DNA from 3 places in the Oscillibacter acetigenes genome. Region 2 is predicted to be linked to each of the others. Evidence: predicted binding sites of a transcription regulator. Region 2 holds the regulator's gene; each other region holds the start of a gene.
What was found. Region 2 encodes Rex, which represses fermentation and respiration genes when NADH is low (regulators of the CRP and FNR family bind a similar motif). Its sites were predicted from a motif close to ATTGTTAANNNNTTAACAAT; they were not measured.

Region 1: the regulator Rex is predicted to act here: its motif matches at 9,388-9,407, upstream of OCV80_RS07025 (butyryl-CoA:acetate CoA-transferase).
Region 3: the regulator Rex is predicted to act here: its motif matches at 6,901-6,920, upstream of OCV80_RS11770 (acetyl-CoA C-acetyltransferase).

The regions. Positions count from the first base shown of each region.
Region 1 covers NZ_JAOQKG010000003.1:60,282-72,283, forward strand. Annotated here, with positions in the region: gene OCV80_RS06970 (segregation and condensation protein A) at 1-83, shown strand, start outside; gene scpB (SMC-Scp complex subunit ScpB) at 80-733, shown strand; gene OCV80_RS06980 (DUF2953 domain-containing protein) at 773-1,453, shown strand; gene ytfJ (GerW family sporulation protein) at 1,472-1,870, shown strand; gene OCV80_RS06990 (D-alanyl-D-alanine carboxypeptidase family protein) at 1,913-3,013, shown strand; gene OCV80_RS06995 (pseudouridine synthase) at 3,026-3,736, shown strand; gene OCV80_RS07000 (MurR/RpiR family transcriptional regulator) at 3,933-4,799, shown strand; gene OCV80_RS07005 (BaiN/RdsA family NAD(P)/FAD-dependent oxidoreductase) at 4,792-6,042, shown strand; gene cmk ((d)CMP kinase) at 6,039-6,719, shown strand; gene OCV80_RS07015 (lysophospholipid acyltransferase family protein) at 6,716-7,327, shown strand; gene OCV80_RS07020 (bifunctional 4-hydroxy-3-methylbut-2-enyl diphosphate reductase/30S ribosomal protein S1) at 7,324-9,279, shown strand; gene OCV80_RS07025 (butyryl-CoA:acetate CoA-transferase) at 9,469-10,815, shown strand; gene OCV80_RS07030 (CarD family transcriptional regulator) at 11,082-11,579, shown strand; gene ispD (2-C-methyl-D-erythritol 4-phosphate cytidylyltransferase) at 11,646-12,002, shown strand, end outside.
Region 2 covers NZ_JAOQKG010000008.1:186,924-191,668, forward strand. Annotated here, with positions in the region: gene OCV80_RS15955 (gamma-glutamyl-gamma-aminobutyrate hydrolase family protein) at 165-872, opposite strand; tRNA gene OCV80_RS15960 (tRNA-Arg) at 936-1,012, opposite strand; gene OCV80_RS15965 (redox-sensing transcriptional repressor Rex) at 1,373-2,002, shown strand; gene OCV80_RS15970 (S-layer homology domain-containing protein) at 2,029-3,120, shown strand; gene OCV80_RS15975 (hypothetical protein) at 3,202-3,357, shown strand; gene OCV80_RS15980 (manganese efflux pump MntP) at 3,432-4,004, opposite strand; gene sfsA (DNA/RNA nuclease SfsA) at 4,017-4,697, opposite strand.
Region 3 covers NZ_JAOQKG010000005.1:180,574-192,575, reverse strand. Annotated here, with positions in the region: gene OCV80_RS11795 (glucosamine-1-phosphate N-acetyltransferase) at 1-143, shown strand, start outside; gene OCV80_RS11790 (ribose-phosphate pyrophosphokinase) at 217-1,176, shown strand; gene pth (aminoacyl-tRNA hydrolase) at 1,279-1,866, shown strand; gene mfd (transcription-repair coupling factor) at 2,135-5,659, shown strand; gene OCV80_RS11775 (peptidylprolyl isomerase) at 5,775-6,854, shown strand; gene OCV80_RS11770 (acetyl-CoA C-acetyltransferase) at 7,147-8,403, shown strand; gene OCV80_RS11765 (helix-turn-helix domain-containing protein) at 8,984-9,193, shown strand; gene OCV80_RS11760 (coiled-coil domain-containing protein) at 9,266-11,149, opposite strand; gene OCV80_RS11755 (DUF6017 domain-containing protein) at 11,848-12,002, shown strand, end outside.

The DNA.
Region 1 (12,002 bases), on a different contig from region 2:
CCCACATCCTGCATCTGGCAGGGAGTGAGACGGACTGCACTGTCCGGCAGGAGCGGGAGTTGCCCCAGGATCTGAAACTGTGAGAGAGGACCGTTCCAAGATGGAGATGAAAGAGATCGAATCGGCAGTGGAGGGTATCCTGTTTGCCTCTGGGGAGCCGGTGCAGACCGACCGGATCTGCGTGGCCCTGGAGATGGACCGCCCCACGGTGGAGCAGGTGCTCCAGAAGCTGATGGACTACTATGCCTACGAGCGCCGGGGCATCCGGCTGCTGCGCATGGAGGATACCTGGCAGCTGTGTTCCGCGCCGGACTACGCGGATGTGATCCGAAAAGCCTTTGAGATCCGCAAGCCCGCCAAGCTCAGCCAGCCGGCGCTGGAGGTGCTGACCATCATCGCCTACTACCAGCCCACCACCCGGGCCTATGTGGATCAGATCCGGGGTGTGGACAGCGCCTATACCATCGGCCTGCTGCTGGACCGGAAGCTCATCGAGGAGTGCGGCCGCCTGCAGGTACCCGGAAGGCCCCGCCTGTACCGGACCACCAAACAGTTTCTCCGGGCCTTCCATCTGACCAGCCTGGATGACCTGCCGGAGCTGCCGGACCTTGGCGGCGAGGGACAGATGCGGATCGGCGAGGACGGACAGATCATGGACCCGGCGGACACGGCAGAGATCACCGGAGCCGACACGCCGGAGACGGCCGGCGCCATGGAGGAAGAGGCGCCTTGAGAATCCGCTCCGCCAGAGCGGTCAGGGGGGTGATGGACGTTGCTGGGACTTTGGATCACGTTGGCGGTGCTGCTGGCACTTGCGATTTTTCTGTGGCGGCTGCGGCTGGGACTGTATGTGGTCTTCGGCAGGGGGCAGGCCGCGGCGGATTTGACGATTGGTCCCTTCCGGGTCCGGCTGGTACCGTCCAAAGAGACAAAAAAAACGCCGCAGGAAACCAAAAAAACGGGAAAGCCTAAAAAGGAGCCGAAGGACCTGGCAGAGGCGGCAAAAAAAATCCCGAAGCCCAAACTGGAAGATCTTCAGGACGCCGCAAGGACGCTGTGGCCCGCCGCCAAAAAGGCTCTGCGCCGCACCCGGCGGGGTATCCGCGTAGACCCGCTGCGCCTGTCCGCCACCCTGGGCGGGGCGGAGGACCCGGCGGCAGCCGCAGAGTTGTACGGTGGACTCCACGCCCTGGTCTGGACCGGGATGCCGGCTCTGGAGAAGCTGGTGGTGATCCGGGATCCCGGGATTCATCTCGGAATTGATTTTGACGCGCAGGAGACCCGGGCGGAAGGAGAGCTTGGCATCTCCATCCGGCTGGGGACGCTGATCGCCGTGGGAACGCAGCTGGCGGTCCCGGCCATCGGCTGGCTCCGGCGGTTCATGAAGCGGCGGCGGATGCCGCCCGCATCCAAAGCAGCAGACAACAAGGCGGCAGAACACCCCGCCGCGTGACGAGAAAGGATGGCATCCATGGACGAGACAATGGACAAGAAGAGACCCCTCAGCGATTTGATGCGTTCCACGATGGACAAGATCCGGGAGATGGCGGACACCAACACCATCGTGGGGCAGCCCATCACCACGCCTGACGGCGTGACTCTGATCCCCATTTCCCGGGTCAGTATGGGCTTCGGCTGCGGCGGCGCCGACTACGGTAAGACCCAGCCCAAGGACTTCGGCGGCGGCAGCGGCGCAGGCGTGAAGATTGAGCCTGTGGCGTTCCTGGTGATCCGGGAGGGAACGACCCGGGTGCTGCCGGTGGCGATGCCGCCCATGACCACGCTGGACCGGGTGGTGGAGATGATGCCGGATCTGGTGGACAAAGTGGAAAAATATTTCGACAAGAAGGAAGAAAAAGAACCCGTCTGAACGGGGTATACTACCATCACCAAACAAATGAGGTGATGGCATTTGCAAACCCTGCTCCGGCGGCTTGCCGCTTTGGGGATCGCTCTGGCGGCCCTGTTCAGTCTTTTTCCTTGTCAGACGCACGCGGTCAGTACGTCTGCCTCCTCCGCTATTTTGATGGACGTGGACAGCGGCCGGGTGTTGTATGAGCAGAACGCCGACGCGAAAATGCTGATCGCCAGCACTACCAAGATTCTGACGGCCCTGGTGGCTATCCGGGAGGGAGACCTGAACGATGTGGTCACAGTCTCCCGGGAGGCGGCGTATACAGAGGGCTCCTCCATGTATCTGAAGGTGGGGGAGAAGCTGACGCTGGAGACACTGCTGTATGGACTGTTGCTCTGCTCCGGCAACGATGCGGCCGTGGCCATTGCCGAGCACATCAGCGGCAGCCAGGAGGACTTTGCAAAGCTCATGAATGCAACGGCCCGGGAGATCGGCATGGAGCACTCCTCCTTCGCCAACCCTAACGGGCTGGACCATGAGGACCATTACTCCACGGCCCGGGACATGGCGCGTCTTGCCTGCGCGGCGGTGGAAAATGAGACTCTGGTACGGATGGCCTCCACCCGCAGCGTCACCATTGGCGGGCGGACCATGACCAACCACAACAAGCTGTTGAACCAGATAGAGGGGTGTATCGGCCTGAAGACCGGCTATACCATGGCGGCAGGCCGGACGCTGGTGAGCTGTGTGGAGCGAAACGGCCAGCGGCTGGTGGCGGTGACTCTCCAGGACGGCAACGACTGGGCGGACCACGCGGCCCTGTATGACTACGGTTTTTCCACCTATCCCGCCAAGCTGGGGGCCTCTCTGGGCCAGACAATCCAGCGGGTCCAGGTGGAAAACGGCATGAGCGCCACGGTGCCCCTGGTGGCGGCGGACAGCTTCGCCTGGCCGCTGGCGGAGGGGGAGTCCCTGGAGCTGGACGTGGAGCTGGCCGGATCTCTGCGGGCCCCCATCCGGGCCGGCCGGCGGGCCGGGGAGGCGGTTTTCTCGGTCAATGGAAAAGAGGTGGGCCGGGTGGCGCTGCTGTATGGCGCCGACGTGGCGCCCCGGATGGAGAGCGCCCTGAGCATTCTGAAGCAGGGGTTGCCGGGATAGAGAGAGGACAACATGGAAGAACGACTGCAGAAGCTGCTGTCCGCCGCGGGGGTTTGCTCCCGGCGGACGGCAGAGACATATTTGATCGCCGGAAGGGTGACGGTGAACGGCCAGACCGCCCATCTGGGCCAGCGTGCAGACCCGGATCGGGACGAGATCCTGGTGGACGGCCGTCCCCTGGCGCCCCGGGCGGAGGCCGTGTACATCCTGCTGAACAAGCCGCGGGGCTATGTCTCTACCCTCTCGGACGAGCGGGGGCGGCGGACAGTGGCGGAGCTGGTAGCGGACTGCGGGAGCCGGGTTTATCCCGTGGGACGGCTGGACCTGGATTCCGAGGGCCTGCTGCTGCTGACCAACGACGGTGCCTGGGCCCAGCACCTGCTGCATCCAAAGCACGAGGTGGAAAAGACGTATCACGTCTCCGTATTCGGACCGGTGGCCGGCGCGGCGGCCCGGCTGGCAGCCGTTACCGACCTGGAGGGGGAGCCCATCCGCCCCGCCCGGGTGGAGGTGCTGCGGGAAACTCCCGGAACCGCGGTGCTGGCAGTGACCATTCATGAGGGGAAGAACCGGCAGGTCCGCCGGATGTGTGCCCAGTGCGGCCTGACGGTGAAGCGGCTGCGCCGGGTCCGGGAGGGAGCTCTGGAGCTGGGCGATCTGCCGCCGGGAAAGTGGCGGTATTTGACACAGGACGAGGCTGGGGCGCTGGGAGTCACCCCCTGACTGAAAAGCGGAAGGCGCCGCCCTGAATGGGGCGGCGTCTTTTCCATTCCGGCGGCGAGACGGAAAAATCCCGCAAAGCGGTTTGAATTTTGAAAAAACTGTGCTACAATAGACCGCGGAACGTCCGGCGGGCCAGCGGAGCTGCCGGGCAAGATCAAGAACGGCCCCCTGCAGGCGGCCGACGGAGGAAACAGCAGTGGCTAAGAGCATCCTACATACCATCGAGCGCAATATGCCCACCTTTTCCAAGGGACAGAAGCGGATTGCCGACTACATCCTGCAGAATTACGACAAGGCCGCCTTCATGACTGCCAGCAAGCTGGGGAAGCTCTCCGGCGTCAGCGAGTCCACAGTGGTACGCTTCGCATCGGAGCTGGGGTACGACGGCTATCCCAGTATGCAGCGGGCACTGCAGGAGATGATCCGCAGCCGCCTCACTTCCACCCAGCGCATCCAGGCGGCGGACAATCTGTTCGGCGGACAGGATGTGCTGTCCGCCGTGATCCAGTCCGATATGGACAAGCTGCGGATGGTGGCGGAAGAGGCGGACAGGACTGAGTTCAACAAGGTGGTGGACCTGATCCTGGGCGCCGGGCACCTGTACATCCTGGGGGTGCGGACCTCCTCCTTTGTGGCGGGGTATCTGAACTTCTACCTGCACCTGCTGTCCGAGAACGTGACGCTGGTGCAGTCCAACGCCGCAGGGGAGATCTTCGAGCAGCTGCTGCGGATCGGCCCCGGGGATGTGATGATCGCCATCAGCTTCCCTCGGTACTCCAAGGTCACTATGAACACAGTGAAGTTTGCCCAGGACCGGGGGGCTACCATCGTGGCCATTACAGACAATGAGCTGTCCCCCGTCTACCAGATGGCGGAGGCTGCTCTGCTGGCTCCCAGTGAGATGATCTCCTTTGTGGACTCCATGGTGGCGCCTCTGTCCCTCATCAACGCGCTGCTGATCGCCGTGGGCTCCCGGATGCGGTCGGACGTGTCCCGCACCTTTGCGGAGCTGGAGGACATCTGGAACGCCTACGGCGTGTTCGGGAAGATGGACGATGAGTAAGGGGCTGGTAGTGATCGGCGGGGGAGCCGCCGGGATGATGGCCGCTGTCTCCGCGGCGGAGCGGGGCGCACGGGTGACGCTGCTGGAGCCCAATGAGCGGCTGGGAAAGAAGCTGAACATCACCGGCAAGGGCCGGTGCAACGTCACCAACAACGCCGATGTACAGACCTTGCTGGCCAACGTGCCCCGGAACGGCAAGTTTTTGTACAGCGCCTTTTCCCGGTTCGACGGCCGGGACACCATGGCGTTCTTTGCGTCCATCGGCGTGCCGCTGAAGACCGAGCGGGGGAATCGGGTGTTTCCCGTCAGTGACCGGGCCTTTGACGTCAGCGCCGCTTTGGAGCGGCGGCTGAAGGCGCTGAAGGTCTCTCTGGCCCGGGACCGGGCGACGGAGCTGGAGATCACCTCCGGCGCCGTCACAGGTGTCCGGGGAGAGCGGGGGACATACCCTGCCGGGGCGGTAGTCCTTGCCACCGGCGGCGTCAGTTACCCCGCCACCGGCTCCACAGGAGAGGGGCACCGAATGGCCCGGGAAGCGGGGCATACGGTGACGGACCTTCAGGGCTCTTTGGTGCCGCTGCGGGATTACGGCCTGGGCCGGGAGCTCCAGGGCCTGAGCCTGCGGAATGTGGGGCTGGCGGTGTTTGAGGACCGGAAGAAGATCTACACGGACTTCGGGGAGATGCTGTTCACCCACTTCGGTGTCAGCGGGCCCCTGGTGCTGTCGGCCTCCGCCCACATGCGGCACTTCGGCAAAAAGACCTACCGGCTGGAGATTGACTTGAAGCCCGCCCTGGATGAGCAGGCCCTGGACAAGCGGCTGCTGCGGGACTTTGAGAAGTACGCCAACCACGACTTCTGCAACGCGCTGGACGATCTGCTGCCCCAGAAGCTGATTCCGGTGGCAGTGGAGCGGTCGGGCATCCCGCCCCATCAAAAGGTCCATGACCTGACGCGAGAGCAGAGGCGGGAACTGGTCCAGGGCCTCAAGCATTTTTCTGTGGAGATTGCCGGACCCTGCCCGGTAACGGACGCCATCGTCACTTCCGGCGGCATAAAGATCAGTGAAATTGACCCAAAGACAATGGAATCAAAACTTGTAAAGGGATTATACTTTTCGGGAGAAATCATGGATGTGGACGCCTATACCGGCGGATTCAACCTGCAGATCGCCTGGGCCACAGGCCGGGCGGCGGGACAGGCTGCGGCGGAGGCGCTGAGACAAGGGGAAGAGAACGCATGAGTGAGAACATTCGCGTGGCCATCGACGGGCCCTCCGGCGCGGGGAAGAGCACCCTGGCCAGGAGCGTGGCCGCCAGACTGAACTTTTTATACGTGGACACAGGTGCCATCTACCGCACCATCGGCTATGCCGTGTGGCGGAAGGGGATCGATCCCCGGGACCGCTCCGCCGTGGTGGCGGTGCTGCCGGACCTGGAGATTTGCCTGACCTATGGGACGGACGGCCTGCAGCACATGGAGCTGAATGGAATGGATGTGACGGCGGAGATCCGCCTGCCGGAGGTGTCCCGCTACGCCTCTCTGGTATCCGCCTATCCGGAGGTTCGGGCGTACCTGCTGGAGATGCAGCGCCAGCTGGCCCGGGAGAACAGCGTGGTGATGGACGGCCGGGATATCGGCACGGTGGTGCTGCCGGATGCGGAGGTGAAGGTGTTTCTCACCGCTTCCGCGGAGGAGCGGGCCCGCCGCCGGATGCTGGAGCTGGAGGAGCGGGGGACGCCGGAGCCTTATGCGGCTATCCTCCGTGCCATTCAGGAACGGGACTGGAACGATACCCACCGTGACGCCGCACCCCTGCGTCAGGCGGAGGACGCGGTGCTGCTGGACACCACGGCTCTGGATTTTGTCCAGAGCGAAGACGCGCTGCTGCACATTATCCGGGAGAGGACGGGACTATGAGCGAAAAGAGGCCGTTGAATGGATTTTTCGTATGCATCTACTATCTGGTAAACTTGGTGGCGGGGATTCTTCACCCGGTCACCATCATCGGGCGGGAGAACCTGCCGGAGCACGGCGCCCTGCTGTGTCCCAACCACAACAGCAACTGGGACCCGGTGCTGGTGGCGCTGAAGGTTCCGGTGAACTACCGGCTCCACATCATGGCCAAGAAGGAGCTGTTCTGCAACAAGGTCTTTGACTGGGTACTGCGGAAGCTGGGCGCCTTCCCTGTTGACCGGGGCGAGGGGGACATCGAGGCGGTGAAAACCGCCCTGAAGGCTATCAAGAGCGGGGACAACCTGCTGATATTCCCGGAGGGAACCCGGGTGGAACACGAGGGGGCTCTGCCCGCCAAGGGTGGTGTGGCCGTCATCGGCATCCGTTCCGGGGCGCAGTTCGTGCCGGTGTACGTGGAGGGGAACAAACGCCTCTTTCGCCGGACCCGCATCATCTTCGGCCAGGCATACCGGCCGGAGGCCACCAGCCGTCGGCCTTCACCGGAGGAGGTCCAGGCCATCGCCGACGAGGTGCTCCGCCGCTCCTACGCCCTGGGGAAGGAGGCGCGATGAAGGTCCTTTTGGCCAAGAGCGCCGGATTCTGCTACGGCGTGAAGCGGGCGGTGGAGTTGGCGGCAAAGACCGGGGAGGAGACCGGCGGATGCTGGATGCTGGGAGACCTGATCCACAACTCCCACGTGGTGGAGGATCTGGCCCGCCGGGGTGTCCGGAAGACCGAGGACCCGGCTGGCCTGGCGGCGGGGGACACGGTGGTGATCCGATCCCATGGAGAATTGAAATCCGTGCTGGACGATCTGGAGGCCCGGGGCGTCCGGTGCGTCAATGCCACCTGTCCCAATGTGATCCGCATCCAGCGCCTAGTGGCCCAGGCGGAGGCGGAGGGCCGCCGTCCGGTGATCATCGGCGAACCCCTGCACCCGGAGGTGATGGGGGTGGCCAGCTGGTGCCGCCAGCCCCTGGTGTTCGACGGGCCGGAGGCCGTGGAGGCCTGGCTGGACGGGGATGAGAAAAGTCGGGAAATCCCTGTTACCGTAGTAGCGCAGACCACCTGCATCCGAAAACTTTTTGAAACTTCTTGGAAAATCATAAAAAAACAGTGTACAAACGTAAAAATCTTTGATACAATATGTAATGCTACGCATGAACGTCAGTCTGAGGCGGCAGAAATCGCCGGCAAAGCAGACGTGATGGTCGTGGTGGGAGACCGTAAAAGCGCCAACACCAAACATCTGACGGAAATTTGCCTGAGGAGATGCCCCCGCGTGGTCCAGATTGAACGCGCGGACGAGCTCTCGCCGGATTTTTTCAATGGTTGTACTGTTGCGGGCCTTACGGCTGGTGCCTCCACGCCTGCGGGCATCATTAAGGAGGTATATGCAACGATGAGCGAAGAAATCAAGGCGGCCGAGGGCAAAGAGGAGTCCTTCGAGGAATTACTGAATCAGTCTTTTAAAACTTTAAATAACGGTGACCGGGTCACCGGCATCGTTACCGCCATCACCCCCACCGAAGTGCAGGTGGACGTGGGCGCCAAGCAGGCGGCCTACATCAAGCTCAGTGAGCTGAGCGATGACCCCAATGTCAAGGCGGAGGACATCATCCACGTGGGCGACCAGATCGAGACCTATGTGGTCCGCGTCAACGACGTGGAGGGCTACGCAGAGCTGTCCAAGAAGCGTCTGGACGCTGCCAAGGTCTGGGAGAACATCGAGCAGGCCGTGGAGGAGAAGACCGTTCTGGAGGGCACTGTCACCGAGGAGAACAAGGGCGGCATCGTGGTGTCCGTCAAGGGTGTGCGGGTATTCGTCCCCGCCTCTCAGAGCGGTCAGCCCCGCGGCGCCGATCTGTCTGCCATGGTGAAGCAGAAGGTCCAGCTGCGGATCACCGAGGTCAACCGCGCCCGCCGGCGCGTGGTGGGCTCCATCCGCTCCGTCACTGAGGAGGCCCGGAAGGCCGCCCAGGCGGAGGTGTGGGCCAACATCGAAGTGGGCAAGCACTACACCGGCACCGTCAAGTCCATGACCAGCTACGGCGTGTTCGTGGACATCGGCGGCGTGGACGGCATGGTACATATCTCCGAGCTCAGCTGGAGCCGGATCAAGACCCCCGCCGAGGTCTGCAAGGTGGGCGATACCATGGACGTGTACGTCATCTCCTTCGATCCCGAGAAGAAGAAGATCTCCCTGGGCGTGAAGGATCACAGCATCGATCCCTGGCAGGTGTTCATGGACAAGTACCAGGTGGGCGACGTGGCCTCTGTCCGCATCGTCAAGCTGATGACCTTCGGCGCCTTTGCCGAGGTCGTGCCCGGCGTGGACGGCCTGATCCATATCTCCCAGATTGCTGACCGGCGCATCGACAAGCCTGAGGATGTCCTCTCCGAGGGCCAGATTGTGGACGCCAAGATCACGGCCATCGACGAGGAGAAGCAGAAGATCTCCCTGTCCATCCGCGCCCTGCTGACTCCCGCGGCTGAGGAGGAAGAAGCTCCTGTGGAGGAGTAATCCGCACGGATTTCCAGACCTAAAAAAGACAGGCTCCGGTGAGGGGCCTGCCTTTTTTTGAAAATTTTGTGATTTTTTTCACGGTATGGATTGCTTTTCAAGGGCTGGTATGTTATACTCTTGACAATCAATGTAAGACAACACCGATGACATCATACAACAAACGGGAATTACAGGAGGAAGATCAACATGAGCTACCAGGAAGTGTACAAACAGAAGCTGACAACGGCCGACGAGGCGGTCAAGGCCGTCAAGTCCGGCGACTGGGTGGATTACGGCTGGAGCGTCTGCTCGGCGGATGCCTTGGATAAGGCGCTGGCCCGGCGGATGGGCGAGCTGACCGACGTGAAGATCCGGGGCGGTATCCTGACCCACAAGCCCGCCATTTTCGATGTGCCCAATGCGGCGGAGCATTTCTGCTGGAACTCCTGGCACATGGGCGGCATCGAGCGCAAGGCCGTGAGCGAGGGCTTCTCCTATTACATCCCCCTGCGGTATTCTGAGCTGCCGGGGTATTACCGCAACTGCATCAAGAGCCTGGACGTGGCCATGTTCCAGGTGGCCCCCATGGACGAGCACGGCTGGTTCAATTTCGGTCCCGGCGGCTCCCACCTGAAGGCTGTGTGCGAGTGCGCCAAGACCGTCATCGTGGAGGTCAACAAGAACATGCCCGTGTGCTTGGGCGGGTTTGAGAACTGCATCCACATCGACGACGTGGACATGATCGTGGAGGGAGAGAACCCTGCTTTGGATGAACTGGGCGGCGGCGGAGCCGCCAGTGAGGTGGACATGGCGGTGGCCAAACTGGTGGTGCCGGAGATCTGTGACGGTGCCTGCCTGCAGTTGGGCATCGGCTCTATGCCCAACGCCATCGGCAAGATGATCGCCGAGAGCGACTTGAAGGATTTGGGCGTGCACACCGAGATGTACGTGGACGCCTTCGTGGACATGTCCATAGCCGGTCGCATCACGGGCCTGCGCAAGCCCTTTGACCGGGGCCGGCAGACCTATGCCTTCGCGGCGGGCACACAGAAGCTGTATGACTTCATCGACAACAACCCTGAGTGCATGGCTGCTCCCGTCAGCTATGTGAACGACATTGCCCGGGTGTCTCAGATCGACAACTTCATCTCCATCAACGGCGCCGTGGATATCGACCTGTACGGCCAGGTGTCCTCTGAGTCCTCTGGAATTCACCATATCTCCGGTGCCGGCGGCCAGCAGGACTTCGTCATGGGCGCGTACCTGTCCAAGGGTGGCAAGAGCTTCATCTGCTGCTCCTCCTCCTACATGGACAAAAAAAGCGGCCAGCTGAAGTCCCGTATCCGGCCCACGCTGCTGGAGGGGTCCGTGGTCACCGCCACCCGCACCAACCTCCACTATGTAGTGACGGAGTACGGCAAGTTCAACGCCAAGGGCAAGTCCACTTGGGAGCGGGCCGAGGGCCTGATTGCCATCGCCCATCCTCAGTTCCGCGAGGAGCTGATCGCCGAGGCGGAGAAGATGCACATCTGGCGCCGTTCCAACAAGAGATAACAAAATCCTCCGGAGCCGGGCGGCATATCTGCCGTCCGGCTCTTTTGTACAGGGGGGACCTGTGTCTGGAGGAGCTGATGCCCTTGCCGCGGGTGGATGATTCTCTGCGGAAAGTGTAAGGCACTGGAAAAGATAGTAAAAAAATTTCAAAATAAGCTTGTAAAGCTGCTGAAAAGCCGGTATAATGAAATTTATGAAAACAGAAAAGTGGAAATAGAGAGAGCGGGTTCCAGTCACCGCCCGGCGGAAATGGGAAGGAGTTTACCATGTTCAGCGTTGGGGATCTGGTCGTTCATCCAATGCATGGGGCCGGCGTGATCGACGCCATCGTTCAGGAAAAGGTCGCGGGGAGTACACAGGACTACTATGTGTTCAAAATGCCGGTGGGTGGACTGCTGTTGAAGATCCCCACCGCCAACAGCCAGACGATTGGAGTCCGCTCGGTCATCCAGCGGCCGGAGGCGGAAGCCCTGATTGCCGCTATCCCGTCTTTGGCGGTGGAGGAGAGCAGCAACTGGAACAAGCGGTACCGGGAAAATCTGCTGCGGATGAAGAGCGGGGATCTGTACGAGGTGGCACGTGTGATTAAGGGGCTGATGTTCCGGGAACGGAAGCGGGGCCTCTCCAATGGGGAGCGGAAGATGCTTCATACGGCCCGCCAGATCCTGCTGTCGGAGCTGGTGCTGGCAGAGGACAGCGGCTATGAAGAGGTGGAGCGGCGTGTGGAGCAGGCCATGCTCCAGACACCGGAGATCCAGAGATAACGTGTTCGCGGACCATGTCCGCGAACATTCTGCTGTTTCAGGAGAAATTTCCAGGGAGGTCGGATCATGGCATTTTTCAAAAAATTCCGGGATGCCCAGCGCCCTTGCTGCGCCGCGCTGGTGGCGGCGGCAGGCAGTTCTTCCCGCATGGGCGGGGTGAACAAGCTGCTGCAGCCCCTGGACGGCATTCCTGTACTGGCCCGGACACTGACGGCCCTGCAGATGGCCCGGCGGATCGACGAGATCGTGGTAGCCGCCCGGGAGGAGGACTTTCTGGAGATCTCCCAGCTGTGCAGGACCTACGGCATCACCAAATGCACCAAGGTGATCCGGGGTGGGGAGAGCCGGGCCCACTCGGTGCTTCTGGCAGCACTGGAGGCCGGGGAGGGCATGGAGCTGCTGGCGGTGCAGGACGGCGCCCGC
Region 2 (4,745 bases):
ATGGACCCCCGAGCAACCGGCTGAAGTATATCATTTACCGGAACTGCGACGCTGTGCTGTACCAGTGTGTGGCGGAGCCGCGGAGGTTTCCTCTGGCTGAGTGAAAGCGGCAACAGAAAGAAATCCCCCGTCCTTTGGACGGGGGGTAATTCTTCGATGGCAGCTCATTTTTGTTGGACAGCCCCGACAAACGCCTCAAAAATTTTCCTGCTGGACTCTTCCTGCAGGGACATCTCCGGATGCCACTGGACGCCCCAGACAAAGGTCTTGCCGGGCAGATACATCGCCTCGATGAGGTCATCTGTGCTGCGGGCCATTTCTACGAGACTGGGGGCTAAACTCCTGATCGCCTGGTGGTGACAGCTGTTCACCTCCAGTTCCGTCTTTCCCAGCAGAGAGGCCAGAGGCGTCATCGGCCATATATGCACCGTGTGGGCCATCCGGTCGTAGGGCGGCTTCATGGAATGCCCGATCTCTGACGGGTGCTCCGTGGGCAGGTCCTGATAAAGGGTTCCGCCCAAGGCTGCATTTAGGAACTGAATACCCCGGCAGATGCCCAGGATGGGCTTGTCCCGCTCCAAAGCCTGTCGGAGTAACTCCTGCTCCAGAGCGTCCCGGGCAGGGCACAGCTCGCCGCAGAAGGGCTCCATGGCCTCCCCGTACAGCTGGGGATCGACATCCTGCCCACCAGTAAAGAGAAAACCATCGCAGAGATCCGCGAGCTGGGCAATATCCGCCCCATTGGTTGTCAGCGGCAGGATGACGGGGATGGCACCGGCTTCCTTCACTCCTTCCAGATACCCCGGCAGCATCCAGTAGGACTTCTTTTCCTCGTCCCACAGGGGCGTTACCCCGATGATGGGTTTCTCCATAGTTCATCACCTCTGATTGATAAAAGCAAAGAGGCACTCGAAATTCGAGTGCCTCTTTGCACGTGGTACGCCCGACTGGATTCGAACCAGCGGCCTTCAGAGTCGGAGTCTGACGCGCTATCCAACTGCGCCACGGGCGCATACCTAAACTATGTTCTATTATAACACGGGATTTTCAAAATTGGTAGTCAAATAGTAGTCAACGGAAACAGAATTTTTTCTCTCTGCCCGTTAAAACCAAAGACTCCCAACGCTTTGCGCCATCTCTCAACTGAACGAGCCTGAAATGTCGGAGTCTGACGCGCTATCCAACTGCGCTACAGGCGCATACATCAACATCTTCTTCAAACAGCTTATTTAGTATACCAACATTTTTCCGCTTTGTAAAGCTTTTCTTGAAAAAATTTTTCTTAAAAAGATTGTTAAAAAAATTGACAAGTCCCTGATTTTGGTCTAAACTTAATTGAGAATGATTTAACAAATAGCAAGGAGTGACTTATATGCGAAAGGAAAACATCTCCGACGCCGTGATACGGCGTCTGCCCAGATATTACCGCCAGCTCACAGACCTCTGCAACCGCGGCGTCGTGCGCATCTCCTCACACTCCCTGGGGCAGGAGATGAACATCACCGCCTCTCAGATCCGCCAGGATTTCAGCTGTTTCGGTGAGTTCGGCCAGCAGGGCTACGGCTACAATGTAGAAGAACTGCGGGCCGAGATCGGTCATATCCTGGGCGTGGACAACAACCACCACCTCATCATGATCGGCGTTGGCAATCTGGGCCACGCACTGCTGCAGAACTTCCCATTCTCCCAGAGTGGGTTTACGGTGGACGCAGCCTTTGATGTCTCCCCCGCCGTGATCGGGACTGTGGTGAATAATGTGCCGGTATACGCCATGTCCGAGCTAGATCACTTCCTACAGGACCACCCGGTGGACGTGGTGGTGCTGACCATTCCCCAGTCCGTGGCCCAGGACACCGCCAGCCACCTCATCAATCTGGGCGTCAAGGGCTTTTGGAACTTTACCAACATTGAGCTCAGCAGTCAGCTCCCGGATGTGCAGTTTGAGAACATTCACTTCGCAGACAGCCTCCTGACCCTCAGTTACCGCATCGCCAACCGCTGACGCTCCAGCGTGGAAGGGAATCATCTATGACAAGGAAGACCAAGACTGCCCTCATCACCGTCTGCCTCTTACTTACCGTCACCGTTGTGTACGCCTTGGCCGCGGCCGGCGGGGCCTCCGATCCGCTGGCCTCCCTCTCCTATCTCACCGGCACTTTCACCGATGCGGTAGACCAGCGGGTGGAGGAAAAACTGGATGCCTCTGACCAGGCGCTGCTGAACGGAGACGCGGCTCCTTCCGACGGCGGGGCCGCCACGTGGATGGAGACCCGTCTGAAGGCAGGCGACGCCCTGACCGGCTCCACCGGCACGGGCGTCCTGTTGCTGGCGGGCGGTATGCAGGTCACGTTCAACTCCGGCGCTGTGGTGGATGTCACCACAGGGACCATCGTTACCAGTGGCAGTGCCCTTACAGCCAGCCACCGGTATCTGGTGGCTGAGGAAACCACCGCCGTGTTTACCGTCACCTCCAAGACGGCGGTTGTGGATTATCAGGGCCCCTACGCCTTCAGCTACTCCACCAACACGGACTACAACGCCATTGCTGTCGCGCTCAAGACCATGCACCTGTTTCAAGGCAGCTTCACCGGCTACGGAGATGGATATGACCTGGAGGTCGCCCCTACCCGCCTGCAAGCCCTCATCATGTTCATCCGCGTCCTGGGCGAGGAGAATGATGCGCTGGCCTACACCGGCTCCACTCCCTTCACGGACATCACCTCCGGGACCCAGAGCGAGAAATACGTGGGCTACGCATACAGCAAGGGCTACACCAACGGATACTCCGCCACCACCTTCCGGCCCAGCCAGACGGTGACAGCCAGCCAATACATGGAGTTCATCCTCCGGGCACTGGGATACAGCTCCGCGGACAACAAGGACCTCTCCGGCACACTGACCAATGCCTTGACCAATGGCGTCATCACGGAGGGCGAGCTGGCCGCCCTGCAGGGCGGCACGTTCCTCCGTGCGGATCTCGCATACGTCTCCTACTACGCGCTGGATGCCGCGGTGTCCGGCAGCAGGCAGACACTGGGAGACACGCTGATGGACAAGGGCGTCTTCACCGTGCGGGAGAAACAGGCGGCCGACGCACTCGTCACCAGCGGCCGGAAATAAAACCGGAACCCCTTTGCCGGTCCGGCATACTATGGATTGAGACCGGTTCGGTCGGTCTACGATTTCATAGGAGGTTCCGGTATGTGCAATAACGGCTTTGGCGGCGGCAACTGCTGCTGGATCATCATTCTGCTGATCATCATTTGGTGCTGCTGCGGCAACGGCAGCTGGGGCGGCAACGGCTGCGGCTGTGGCTGCAACAACAACTGCGGCTGCAATCCCAATCCCTGCTGCTGAGATTTCATAAGATAACCAGCGCCCCGGGCCAAATGGCCCGGGGCGTTTTCCACTTCGCTGTTTTTTATAGGCGCTTACAGGATCCCCAGGTGCTCCAGAAGAATCTTTCCACCCAGAAGGATCAGGATCACACCGCCGGCGATCTCCGCCCAGCACTGGAGGCGGGCGCCGAAAAAGGTCCCGATCACCACACCCGCCAGGGAGATCACAAAAGTCGTGCAGCCGATGACCGTCACAGCAGGCAGGATGTCCACGTTCAAAAATGCAAACGTGACCCCAACAGCCAATGCGTCGATGCTGGTAGCCACCGCCATCAGCAGCAGCTGCTTATAATCCAGCGTCACACTCACCGCACAGGCCGTCTCCTCCGCCTCCCCTTTCAAAGACTCCCACACCATCTTACCGCCGATGAATGCCAGCAGAAAAAAAGCCAGCCAGTGGTCCAGATGTTGGATGTACCCGGCAAATTGGGCGCCCAGCAGCCAGCCGGCATAGGGCATCAGCGCCTGAAATCCGCCAAAAAACAGCGCAATCACAGCCGCATAGCGCAGATTCAGTTTTGGCATACAGAGTCCCTGGCACACCGCTACAGCAAAGGCGTCCATCGAGAGCCCCACGCCGATCAACAGCAATTCCAAAAATCCCATATTGCCGCTCCCTTATAATACCACCGGCACCGGCTGGTGGATAGTTAAACTGTCCGGCGTCACCAGGCAGTCATAGGCGTACACTTGGACACCCCAGGCAGCTGCCTCCCGAAGGGCCGCACCGAAGGCCGGATGGGTGGCGTCGTTGGGAGAGAAGCGATCCACGCCGTGCATCTGGATCACAAAAAACAGGGTAGCGCCCATTCCCTCCCGGACAGCCCGCTGTAACTCGTGAATATGCTTCACGCCCCGTTCTGTCGGCGCGTCCGGAAATCGGACAACACCGTTTTCCTCCAGGGTAACACCCTTGACTTCCACCAGGTGCAGCCCGGCTTCTGTTGTCAGCGCAAAGTCCAGACGGGACTCTCCATAATGATATTCCGGTTGAATGGACTTTAGATCTGGCAGGAAATGTCCTTGGGCGGCCCACTCCTGAAAAACACGATTTGGGGCCTGCGCATCCATATTGATCAGCAAGGCCCCTTTCTCCACGGCGATAAGGTCATACGCTGTCTTTCTCGCAGAATTTGCGGCCTTTTCCAGATAGACCGCTGCTCCCGGCACCAGCAACTCCCGGCAGCGTCCGGTGTTTTTTACATGGCAGATCTGCAGCCCGTCTTCTGTCTCCACATGAGCGATAAAACGGTTGGGCCGCCGTAGAAATCTTCCTTTGACCACTTGATGATATTGCAAAACGATGCCTCCCATGCGACGAAAAAAGGCCACATCAAACGATGTGGC
Region 3 (12,002 bases), on a different contig from region 2:
TGGGCGCGGGTTCCTATATCGCGGCGGGTGCCACCATCACCAAGGATGTGCCCGCGGACGCGCTGGCCGTGGCCAGGGCCAAGCAGGAGAACAAGGAGGGGTGGGCCAAACGGCGGCGGAAGCTGTACGGGCAGGAGCACTGATGCTCCTTCGGCTGATCGATCCTACTGACAGAAACCAAGAACATTCAGAACATAGAAAGAGGGCGTTCAAACAATGATTTCTCACGGCAAGGACATCAAGGTGTTTTCCGGCAACGCGAATCCGAAGCTGGCGGAGGAGATCTGCAAGTTGATGGGAACCAAACTGGGCGAGGCGGAGGTCGGTACCTTCTCCGACGGGGAGATCTTCGTCTCCCTGTACGAGACGGTCCGCGGCAGCGACGTGTTCGTGGTCCAGTCCACCTGCACCCCGGTGAACAACAATCTCATGGAGCTGCTCATCATGATCGACGCGCTGAAGCGCGCCTCCGCCGGCCGCATCACCGCGGTCATCCCCTACTACGGCTATGCCCGGCAGGACCGCAAGGCCAAGGCCCGTGACCCCATCACCGCCAAGCTGGTGGCCAACATGCTCACCGCCGCGGGCGCGGACCGGGTGCTGACCATGGACCTGCACGCCTCCCAGATCCAGGGCTTCTTCGACATTCCTGTGGACAATCTGGCGGGCAACCCCATCTTTGTGGACTACTACGCCAAGAAGTACGGCTCCGAGTGCGAGAACATGATGGTGGTCTCTCCCGACGTGGGCTCTGTGTCCCGGGCCCGGGCCTTTGCCCAGAAGCTGCACATGAATCTGGCCATCGTGGACAAGCGCCGGCAGAAGGCCAACAGCTGCGAGGTCATGAACGTCATCGGCGACGTGCGGGACAAGGACTGCATCCTCTTCGACGACATGGTGGACACCGGCGGCAGCCTGTGCAACGCCGCCAAGGCCCTGATCGAGGTGGGCGGCGCCAAGAGCGTCCAGGCCTGCGCCTCCCACGGCGTGCTCTCCGGCCCGGCCATTGACCGGATCAACGACAGCGTCATCACCGAGCTGGCCCTGCTGGACACCATCCCCGCCATTGATCCCAAAAAGAGCAGCAAGATCAAATACCTGCAGGTGGCCCCCATGTTTGCAGAGGCCATCGAGCGTATCTACCAGGAGATCTCCATCTCCAAGCTGTTCCGCTGAGAAGCGGCGGAGCTCCGGCATTTCTGCGTATCAATAATGGACTGGTCAAGGCGGGGAAGGGAACTTTCCCGCCTTGGCTGACGTTGCAAAGGAGTTTTTTTCATGCTGTTAGGCGCCAAATCCGCCGCCGTGGACTGGCTGGTGGTGGGCCTGGGAAATCCCGGGGCCAAGTATGAGCACACCCGCCACAACATGGGCTTTCTCACCGTGGACCTGCTGGCGGAGCAGGCGGGGGTGAAGCTGAACAAGGTCAAGTTCAAATCCGCCTATAACATCATCCCCTTCGCCGGGTCCAAGTGCCTGGTGATGAAGCCCCAGACGTATATGAACCTCTCCGGCGAGGCGGTGCGGGAGGCAGTGCAGTTCTACAAGATCCCTGCCGACCACGTGCTGGTGATCTATGACGATGTGTCATTGCCGGTGGGGAAGCTGCGGGTGCGGCCCACCGGCTCCGCTGGGGGGCACAACGGCATCAAGAACATCATTGCCCACCTGGGGACCCAGGACTTCCCCCGGATCAAGATCGGCACCGGCGCGCCGGGCGAAGGGGGCGACATGATCGACTGGGTCATCGGCGTGCCCTCCCAGGCGGAGCGGAAGGTGTTGGTGGAGAGCTTCCGCCGGGCCATCGACGCGGCGGAATGTATCATTGAACATGGCTGTCAGAAGGCCATGAATGACTTCAATTGAATGAGGGCCGTCCAATAGGGCGGCTCGCCGCGCCTCTTTTTGCCGCCGGGCATGGCGCCCGGTAAAGGGGAATACACTAAGGACGGATCCATTTTCCCGGATCGTGCCGGTGGATATGACCTGGGTGGGAGAATCATGTCCATCCGCTTTACAGCCCCTGCCTCCAAACAGGCGCCGGGCGGAGAACGCCCACCGGGCCATGCGCCCGGAAGCGGCCCGGCGCCCAGAGAGTCTTCCCAATTTTTCATGTTGACAAGGACCACATCCTATGGAACAGTTTCTGAGACAATTGCAGACTATCCCCGAGGCGGCGGAGCTGATCCGCCGGGTGGAGGAGGGCGGCTGTCCCGCGGCGGTCAGCGGCCTCCAGCCGGTGCAGCGGGCCTGCGTGGGCGCGGCGGTGGCGGCAGCCTGCGGCCGTCCGGCGGTGTTCCTCTGCGGGGACGAGCGGGAGGTCCAGGTCCTCTCCGCTGATCTGGAGACCCTGACGGGCCGCCGCCCCGTGACCCTGCTTGGCCGGGAGTGGCAGTTCCGCCCCGGGGCCGTGGGTTCTCGGGACTGGGAGCGGAGCCGTCTGGCGGCGCTGTACGCCCTGGCCCAGGGGGACGCGCCGGTGGTGGTGGCCACCGCGGACGGCCTCATGGCCCGGACCCTGCCGCCGGAGACCCTGCGGTCCCTGGCCATCACCCTGGAGGTGGGGGGGCAGGCAGAGCTGGGCGCGCTGGCGGAGCAACTGCTCTCCGCCGGGTATACCCGGTGCGAGCAGGTGGAGGGCGTGGGCCAGTTCGCCCTGCGGGGCGGCATTCTGGACGTGTTCTCTCCCCTGATGGACCAGCCGGTGCGGTGCGAGTTTTTTGACGATGAGATCGACTCCATGGGCGCCTTCGACCCCGGCACCCAGCGGCGGACCCGGAACGTGTCCTCCGCCCGGATCCTGCCGGCGGCGGAGGTGCTGCCCCACTGCGCCCCCGGAGGCCTGCCCGGTCTTGCGGACCAGCTGACCGCCCTGGCGGAGAAGCTGGCGAAAAAGCAGAAGACGGAGGCCATCGTCCAGACGTTGCGGGAGGACGCGGAGCGGCTGCGCAGCGGCGCGGCCCCGGGGGCGGCGGACCGGTATCTGGCAGCCATCTATCCGACTGTCACCGCCGGGGTCCACTACCTGCCTCCGGACGCGGTGGTGTTCCTCAGTGAGAGCGGCCGGGTGGACGAGCGGGTGAAGAACACGGTCCTCCAGCAGAAGCAGGACGTGGAGGCGCTGCTGTCCGCCGGGGTGCTGGCGGGGGAGTACGCCCATCTGACCCTCACCGCCGAGGAACTGTACGCCGCGCTGGAGGACTTCCCCGTGATCCTGGAGGACTCTCTGCCCACCTCCCGGCACCCCCTGCGGCCCCGGGGCCTCCTGACCATGAATGCAAAGCAGCTCAGCTCCTACGGCGGCAGCCTGGAGACCGCCGTCACGGATCTGGAGCACTACCGCTCCTCCGGCAGCGCGGTGCTGGTGCTCTGCGGTGGGGAGACCCGGGCGAAGAATCTCCACCGGCTGCTGGAGGAGAAGGGCATCCCGGCCACCCTGGATCTAAGCGGCGCCGCCATGCCTGCGGCGGGGGAGGTGCGCCTCTCCCTGGGGGCCCTGTCCGCCGGCAGCGAGTGGCCGGCGCTGAAGCTGGCGGTGCTGACAGAGGGCCAGCTGACGGCCCCGGCCATGCGCAAGCGCCAGCGGGTGAAGAAGGACTCCAACCGGCAGAAGCTCCAGTCCTACACCGACCTGTCCCCCGGAGACCTGGTGGTCCATGAGCACCACGGCGTGGGCCGGTTCGTGGGCATCCAGCGGATGCCGGTGGACGGCGTGGAGAAGGACTACATCAAGATCGACTACGCCGGCGGGGACTGCCTGTACGTCCCCGTGACCCAGCTGGATCTGGTGAGCAAGTACATCGGCGGAGGCGAGGACACCGAGCGCACCAAGCTCAATAAGCTAGGGGGCGCCGAGTGGACCCGGCAGAAAACCAAGGCCAAGAAGGCCGCCAAGGATCTGGCCAGGGGCCTCATCGCGCTGTATGCCGAGCGGCAGAAGCGGCCGGGCTTCGCCTTCTCCCCGGACTCCCCCTGGCAGCGGGAATTTGAGGAGTCCTTTGACTACACCGAAACCGACGACCAGCTGCGGTGCATCGCGGAGATCAAGGCGGACATGGAGAAGCCACGGCCTATGGACCGGCTGCTATGCGGCGACGTGGGCTACGGCAAGACGGAGGTGGCACTCCGGGCCGTGATGAAGTGCATCCTGGACGGGAAGCAGGCCGCCATCCTGGTGCCTACCACCGTCCTGGCCCAGCAGCATTACGCCACCGCTGTCAGCCGGTTCCGGGACTTTCCGGTGAAGATCGAGGTGCTGTCCCGCTTCACCCCCGCCAGGGAGCAGAAGCGGATCCTGGAGGCCGCCAAAAACGGCGGCGTGGACCTGCTGATCGGCACGCACAAGCTGCTTCAGAAAAACATGGCGTTCAAAGACCTGGGCCTGCTGGTGATCGACGAGGAACAGCGGTTCGGCGTCACCCACAAGGAGCGGCTGAAGGAGATGAGCCGCCAGGTGGACGTGCTGACCCTCTCCGCCACTCCGATCCCCCGGACACTGAACATGGCTCTCTCGGGCCTGCGGGATATGTCCACCCTGGAAGAGCCTCCGTCAGACCGCCAGCCGGTGCAGACCTATGTGCTGGAGCACGACTGGGCCATCATTGAGGATGCCGTCCGCCGGGAGCTGGGCCGGGGCGGCCAGGTATACTACCTCCACAACCGGGTGGAGAGCATCGACGCCACCGCCGCCCGGCTCCAGAAGATGCTGGGGCCGGAGGTCCGTATCGTCACCGGCCACGGGAAGATGACGGAGCAGGAGCTGTCCTCCGTCATGCAGGCCATGGTGGACGGGGAGGCGGACATCCTGGTCTGCACCACCATCATCGAGACCGGCATCGACATCCCCAACGTGAACACGCTCATCATCGAGGACGCGGACAAGATGGGGCTGGCCCAGCTCCACCAGATCCGGGGCCGCATCGGCCGCAGCGCCCGGCGGGCCTACGCCTATCTCACCTACCGCCGGGGCAAGGTGCTGCAGGAGACCGCCGCCAAGCGGTTGGCGGCCATCCGGGAGTATGTGGAGTTCGGCTCTGGCTTCAAGATCGCCATGCGGGACCTGGAGATCCGGGGCGCGGGGAACCTGCTGGGGCCGGAGCAGTCTGGGTATCTCATGAGCGTAGGCTACGACCTGTACCTGAAGCTGCTGGAGGAGGCCGTCCTGGAGGAGCGTGGCGAGGAGAAGCGGATCGAGACGGAGTGTGCCGCCGACCTGACGGTGAACGCCCATATCCCGGACCGGTACGTCCCCTCGGCGGAACAGCGGATGGACCTGTACCGCCGCATCGCCGCCATCCGCACGGACGAGGACGCCTCGGATCTGCTGGACGAGATGCTGGACCGCTACGGCGAGGCGCCCAAGTCCGTTCTGGCCCTGCTGGACGTGGCCCTGCTGCGTTCTGCCGCGGCCAAGGCCGGCGTGTCCGATATCTCCCAGAAGGGCAGCCTCCTGCGGCTGCAGCTGGGAGTGTTCCACCCACAGGCCCTGGTGGCGGTGTGCGGCCACGCCAAGTACCGCCAGCGGCTGACGCTGGCGGCGGGGGAGATCCCTGCCCTCACCCTGAAGCTCAAGCCCGGGGAGGATGTGCTGGAGGCCGCCCGGGACCTGGTGGAGGACCTGAAGCTGGCCGCGGAGGAGGCCGCGGGCGGGACCCCGTAAGTTTCATCATGTTTTTGCCATGCCCCGCATAGGATGGTGGCGGTGGGACGTCCCCCGCCTGTCCTGTGCGGGGCGTTTCCACGGAATCTGCGAGGAATGACAAAGGAGAACCGTGATGAAACGATGCATCGCTTTTTGCCTGGCCCTGGGGGCCGCCATCTCTCTCACCGCCTGCGGGGGCGGAGACACAGAGGGGGGACTTCTCTGCGAGGCGTCCGGCATCCGTCCGGACACTGTGCTGCTGTCCGTGGACGGGCGGGACGTGTCCGCCCAGCGATACCTCTACTGGCTGGCCTACGCCTGCGACTACATTGCCGACTACTACGACAGCGGGGAGGGGATCCAGTGGGGGGACACTGTCTCCGGCCAGAGCCTGGAGGATTACGCCAAGGACCAGGCGCTGCAGAACGCCGCCCTGTACGCCACAGTGGAGACCTGGGCGGAGGATTACGGCTGCACCCTCACCGACGAGGACCGGACTGCCATGGACCGGGAGTGGGCGGCCCGGGCGGCCCAGTACGGCGGGGAGGAGGCCTATCTGGCCGTGCTGGCCCGCATGGGGCTGGACCGGGCGGAAGCGGAGGCCATCTCCGGGGACTACTATCTCTACGAGCACCTGTACGACCTCTACTGCACGGAGGGCAGCGAGCTGGCCCCCGCGGAGCATGACCTGGAGACCTTTGCCCAGGAGCAGGGCTACCTCACCGTGGACCACATCTGGCTCTCCACCGCCGCCGCGGACCCGGCGGACGCGGAGGCCGTGGCCGCCTGCCGGGCCAGGGCGGAGGAGGCCTTTTCCAAGCTGAACGGCAGCGCGGACCCTGCCCATGACTTTGCTGTCCTGGCCGCCACTTACAGCGATGAGACGGACCGGGACCAGCATCCGTCCGGATACACCTTCACTGTGGGGGACGGCACGCTGCCCGCCGCCTGCGAGGAGGCGGCCCAGGCCCTGGAGGAGGGCCAGTTCAGCGGCGTGGTGGAGGCGGATGACGGCTTCTACCTGATTCTGCGCAAGCACGTGGACCTGGAGGCCGTGGCCCCGGACTACTTCGACGCCCTGCTCCAGGCTGCGGCGGACAGCGCGGACATCTCCACCACCCGCACCTATGCGGACCTGGATGTGAGCCGGTTTTACGACGAGCTCATCGCCGCCCGGGCGGAGCTGGATGCCTCCGGCGGAGAGGTTGCCTGATGGGTGTTTGTGCCAATTTTGGCAAAATGACGAAATTCGCAGAGGTTTTGATAAAGTTTTAACAAATTTTCGAATTTCACAGAAATTTGCATTGACGGGGCAGGAAAAACCCAGTATAATCAAATCAGCAAGCGGTTGGTGTATGAGCATTTGTCAAAAATTTGGCAATCATGTTTTTCTTTTGACAAACTCTCGCCGCCACCCTCAACTTGTGATTGGCGTCTGCGGCAGCGCCTGACGAAGAGCCGTCGGAGCTGCCAATCCCATATTTTTATAAAAACGGAGGAAGATCATGAAAGAGCTCTATGTTGTGAATTGCTGCAGAACCGCGATTGGTTCCTTCGGCGGCGCGCTGAAGAACACCCCTGCCGTCGATCTGGGTGCCATCGTCATCAAAGAGGCTCTGAACCGTGCCGGCGTGAAGCCCGAGCAGGTGGATGAGGTCATGTTTGGCTGCATCCTGACCGCCGCCCAGGGCCAGAACGTGGCCCGCCAGGCCTCCATCAAGGCCGGCATCCCCTATTCCGTCCCCGCTTACACCGTGGGCATGGTCTGCGGCTCCGGCATGAAGTCCATGATCGAGGGCGCCCGCTCCATCCTGGCCGGCGACGCCGACGTGGTTGTCTGCGGCGGCACTGAGAACATGAGCGCCGCTCCCTACGCCGTTCCCACCGGCCGCTACGGCGCCCGGATGGGTCACACCCAGATGATCGACACCATGATCAAGGACGGCCTGTGGGACGCCTACAACAACTATCACATGGGCACCACCGCTGAGAACATCGCGGACATCTGGGGCATCACCCGCAAGGAGATGGACGAGTTCGCCGCCTCCTCCCAGCAGAAGACCGAGGCCGCCCAGAAGGCTGGCAAGTTCGAGGCTGAGATCGTCCCCGTGCCCGTGAAGGTCAAGAAGGACATCGTGGAGTTCAAGGTGGACGAGTTCCCCCGTGCCGGCGTGACCGCCGAGGGCATCTCCAAGCTGAAGGGCGCCTTCCCCGTGGGCCCCGAGTCCCCCAATCCCCAGGTGGTCCACACCTTTGAGCCCACCGGCATCCAGGAGACCGACGACAAGGGTCAGCAGCGCGTGACTGCCGCCAACGCCTCCGGCATCAACGACGGCGCCGCCGCACTGGTGCTGGCCTCCGGTGAGGCTGTGGAGAAGTACGGCCTGAAGCCCATGGCCAAGCTGATCGGCTGGGGCCAGGGCGGCGTGGATCCCAAGATCATGGGCGTCGGCCCCGTGCCCGCCTCCCGTCAGGCCATGACCAAGGCCGGCGTGACCATCGACGATATCGACCTGGTGGAGGCCAACGAGGCGTTCGCCGCCCAGTCCATCGCCGTGGCCCGTGAGCTGGGCTTTGACATGAGCAAGGTCAACGTCAACGGCGGCGCCATCTCCCTGGGCCACCCCGTCGGCGCGTCCGGTGCCCGGATCATCGTGACCCTGCTGCACGAGATGCAGAAGCGGCCCGAGGCCAAGAAGGGCCTGGCTACTCTGTGCATCGGCGGCGGCATGGGCGTTGCCACCGTGTTCGAGAAGTGCTGAATTGATCTTCCGGCAGAGCACCGTCTCCGCTGGATGTGAAAAGGCGTCCCCGGCCATTAGCCGGGGGCGCCTCTTTTTTTGTGCCGGGAAGCGGCGTGCCGCAGGGCCGCCATCCAGCAGAACGGCAGGAGGACGAGGGTATAAAAGCGCCTGGAGGCGGCCTGAGAGGATGCCCCAGCAGTTTGCGGATCGCACATCAGCCGGAGTTTTTGCAGGGACCGCGCTATGAAAGGCACCTGGCAGCCGCTGGAATGCGGTGGAACGGATAAGAAGGCCGCTGTAAGCCGAAAACTGGCTTACAGCGGCTGACTTGGCACCCCTGACCAGACTCTAACTGGTGGCCTACCGCTTAGGAGTACGGCGTACCATTTCGTAAATTGTTCATATCATATCTTCCCGTGTTGTTTCTTCGCAAATTGTGCTGCCTGGAGGCAGGTCAATTTGCACAAATTCCCCTGAAATATGCTGCCTTACAACGGCTTTTCAAATGTCGTATTAGCAAGGTATTAGCAGGAACCCCTTGTGACAGAGGGCTTCCAGGGGCCGTTTGAAAATGCTATTAGCAAGGGAGGATCATTTTATGAGCACCAACGAAAAAGGGATGCCCCAAAGCAGAACATACACCGTGAATGACATCGCAGCCATTCTCGGTATCGGCCGCGCCTCGGCCTATAAACTAGCCAACTCCGGAGCGTTCAAGACAATCCGCATCGGCAACATGATTCGCATCTCCAGAAAGTCCTTTGAGGATTGGCTAAAGGCAGAGGGGCTGGACGACGAAACGGAATAAGTGCTTAAACTGCCGCAGGCTGTTAGTCTGCGGCAATTTAATATAGTAGACAATTTAAAAGGACCTGGTTTTTTAGCTTTGCAGTATTGAAATATCTGCAGAAAATCTATCAAGTTTTGCGCTTTCTTGATGTAACTCTCTGCGAGCCGCTCTTAATTTTTCTTCTATGAGTGCAAGTTTTTCTTCGGCACTCTCTTTTTGGCGCACAGCATATTCCACCTTTTCCGCTGAATAGCGCCGCAAATTCGCTTGGCGGTTAAACAGTGCTTTTCTCGCTTTTGATATTAGAGAAAGAATTTTGATTTCGTCTTTATTCCAAATCGTCAAAATTATTATGAATATTGAAATTACAGCCGTAATAATGCCTAATACTTCAGAATAATTTGTGCCAATGTAAACTGCAAGTCCTATTGCTATTAACGATGCTATTGTTATTATTATTTTTAACCCTAAAATTTGTTTGTTGACAGACTTATCAATTGCATCTTTTACCTGATCTTGTTCACTCAGAAATTCAGAAACATCTTCTATCTCTTTCTTTACGTCCGTTCTATCTTTCTCTAATACCTCAACATTCCGCTGGCACTCAAAAATAATCCTTTGTTGTTTAGCTTTTGCAAGTTCAAACTCTGCCGTTTCGTTTTTCCTTGTTAAATTATCAATTTCTTCTTGGCGCGATATGCTTCCTTCCGTATATGCACTCTGACGAATTTCCTTTAGAATTTCTAGCGGTGTGGAGTCTATAATCTTATCAGAAGCATTTGCCGTTAGTTTTCCGAGAATTCTTTGAGCAACAGGGCTAACTTTCAAGAAATAGCATTGCTCCGGAGTAATATCACCTTTTTTCTCCAACTTTATTAGCGCATCATTTAATTTTTTTGTAACATCATTAGAAGGTCGAAATGCAGCATATGCAGCAGAAACCAGCCGGGGCCTATTAATCGAAGATAGTGTAGACGGGCTATTAAACCAGACAAGAGTTCCCCATTTAATGTCGGTCATAACGGTTGGTATAAAGAAATCCTTTGATCCAGCAAATTCTAGAGAAATCTTATATCCAACCCGTGCCAATGATCTATTTCCGGTGATAAAAATGTTTTTGACCTCATTTAGATGATACGGAACAACTGTATTGTTTTTATGTTGAGTAAAGAAAATGGATTTAGCATCTTGGTTAATACTATAATCCTTATCATCAATTTGGACATCAGGGTTCGATTCTTTGTATTCCGAGACAATCATTTCTTTAATAATTGCTTCTGTCGGAGTCTGTATATCTTCCACTTTGGGATATGGCATATTGTCTATAACGATATTAAAATCTTCTTTTAAGCGAGTTCGTACATTACAAGAGAACTCATCAATTTCATCTATGCTCCACTGATTGCGTACAAAGAAATAAGTTGCTTCAGAAGAAAGCGTTGCATCATAATTGGGATTGTTAATCCACGACTTTGAACCTTCGATGATGCCGATCATTTCGCTAACGGTATGATCATATACCTTGACATGCATGCCTAGTTTTTGGATATTTCTGACAAATAGTTCATAGCTATCAGCACGGTCAGAGCTATCAATACCAAATAGCTTAAACAGTAAGCCAGTATCCAAATACACACATGCGTCCTTAGCTGTATAAGATTGAGGAGATTCACAATATGCAAAGACTTCCGACAATGCTAGGCCAATGGTATAATCGTTCAAATAGTCCAAAATGTCGGCCTGACCTGTTTCTTCACAATGGACCAAAAAAGCTGCAAACAAATAATCGTCTTTGACTTCTCTTAACACCCTTCTATCTACTTTAGTTTTAATGCCATATCGCTCAATAAATGCAAGTATTTTGTCACCCATATCTTCATCAGAAGAATAGATGTTATACTCTTGTTGCAAAAAAACTTTGAATCGAGCAAGGATTTCTCGATATTTTTGGTCTGTTTTTTCAACAATATCCATAAAGTCCTCTTCATCAATATGGGCATAGTCAGGGACAAACTGATGTATAGAGGAATTATATGTTAGAAACCCAAAGTTAATACATGTAGAAAGAATTGTTTGCATTGGATGATAGGGAACTGAAAAGCCATAATAGGCTTTGAAATCTTTACATAGAGTGTCTATATCGCATGTTTTGTATCTATTTCTCTGTATGAGAGCCGCAATCATTCTGGCATAAGCGTGGAGTATATCTTCTCTAGAACAGGAACTTAGAGCAGCATAGCAGGCTATTGTCGAAAATGAGCTCATGGCTGTTACCTCTCTGTATCTATTTTGGGGTAAATTTCATTTTAAAGTATAAATCCAATTCAGGTAAATTTCAATTCTATGAGTATTGATTTCTGACATAAATCGACTTTCCTTGTAAATCTCAAGAACAGAGCAGTTTAAAGGTCATAGGTTTAGTCCTATGGCCTTTTTTCATATCCATTTGTATCTTTGTATCATTTATTCTGGCTCTGAGATTACCACAACGATATTCTGATTACCAAGTCAAAACTGACACGAAAGGAGTCGAAAATCCCATGTTTTTTCTCCCACAGTCAGCCGGAAGTCCCCGCCCATAGGTTTTCCTCTCCGGGGTATCCGGGCGGCATAGATACCGCCTTTCTCCCAAAAACGAACACTTTTCCAAACCGCTGAAAGGAGGTGATAACATGGCGGTATTTCGCATTGAAAAAACCCGAGACTACACGGTGATGTCCAACCACCACCTGCGGAATGCGGGGCTGTCGCTGAAATCCAAAGGGCTGCTCTCCATGATGCTGTCCTTGCCAGAGGACTGGAACTACACCACCAGAGGCTTGGCCAA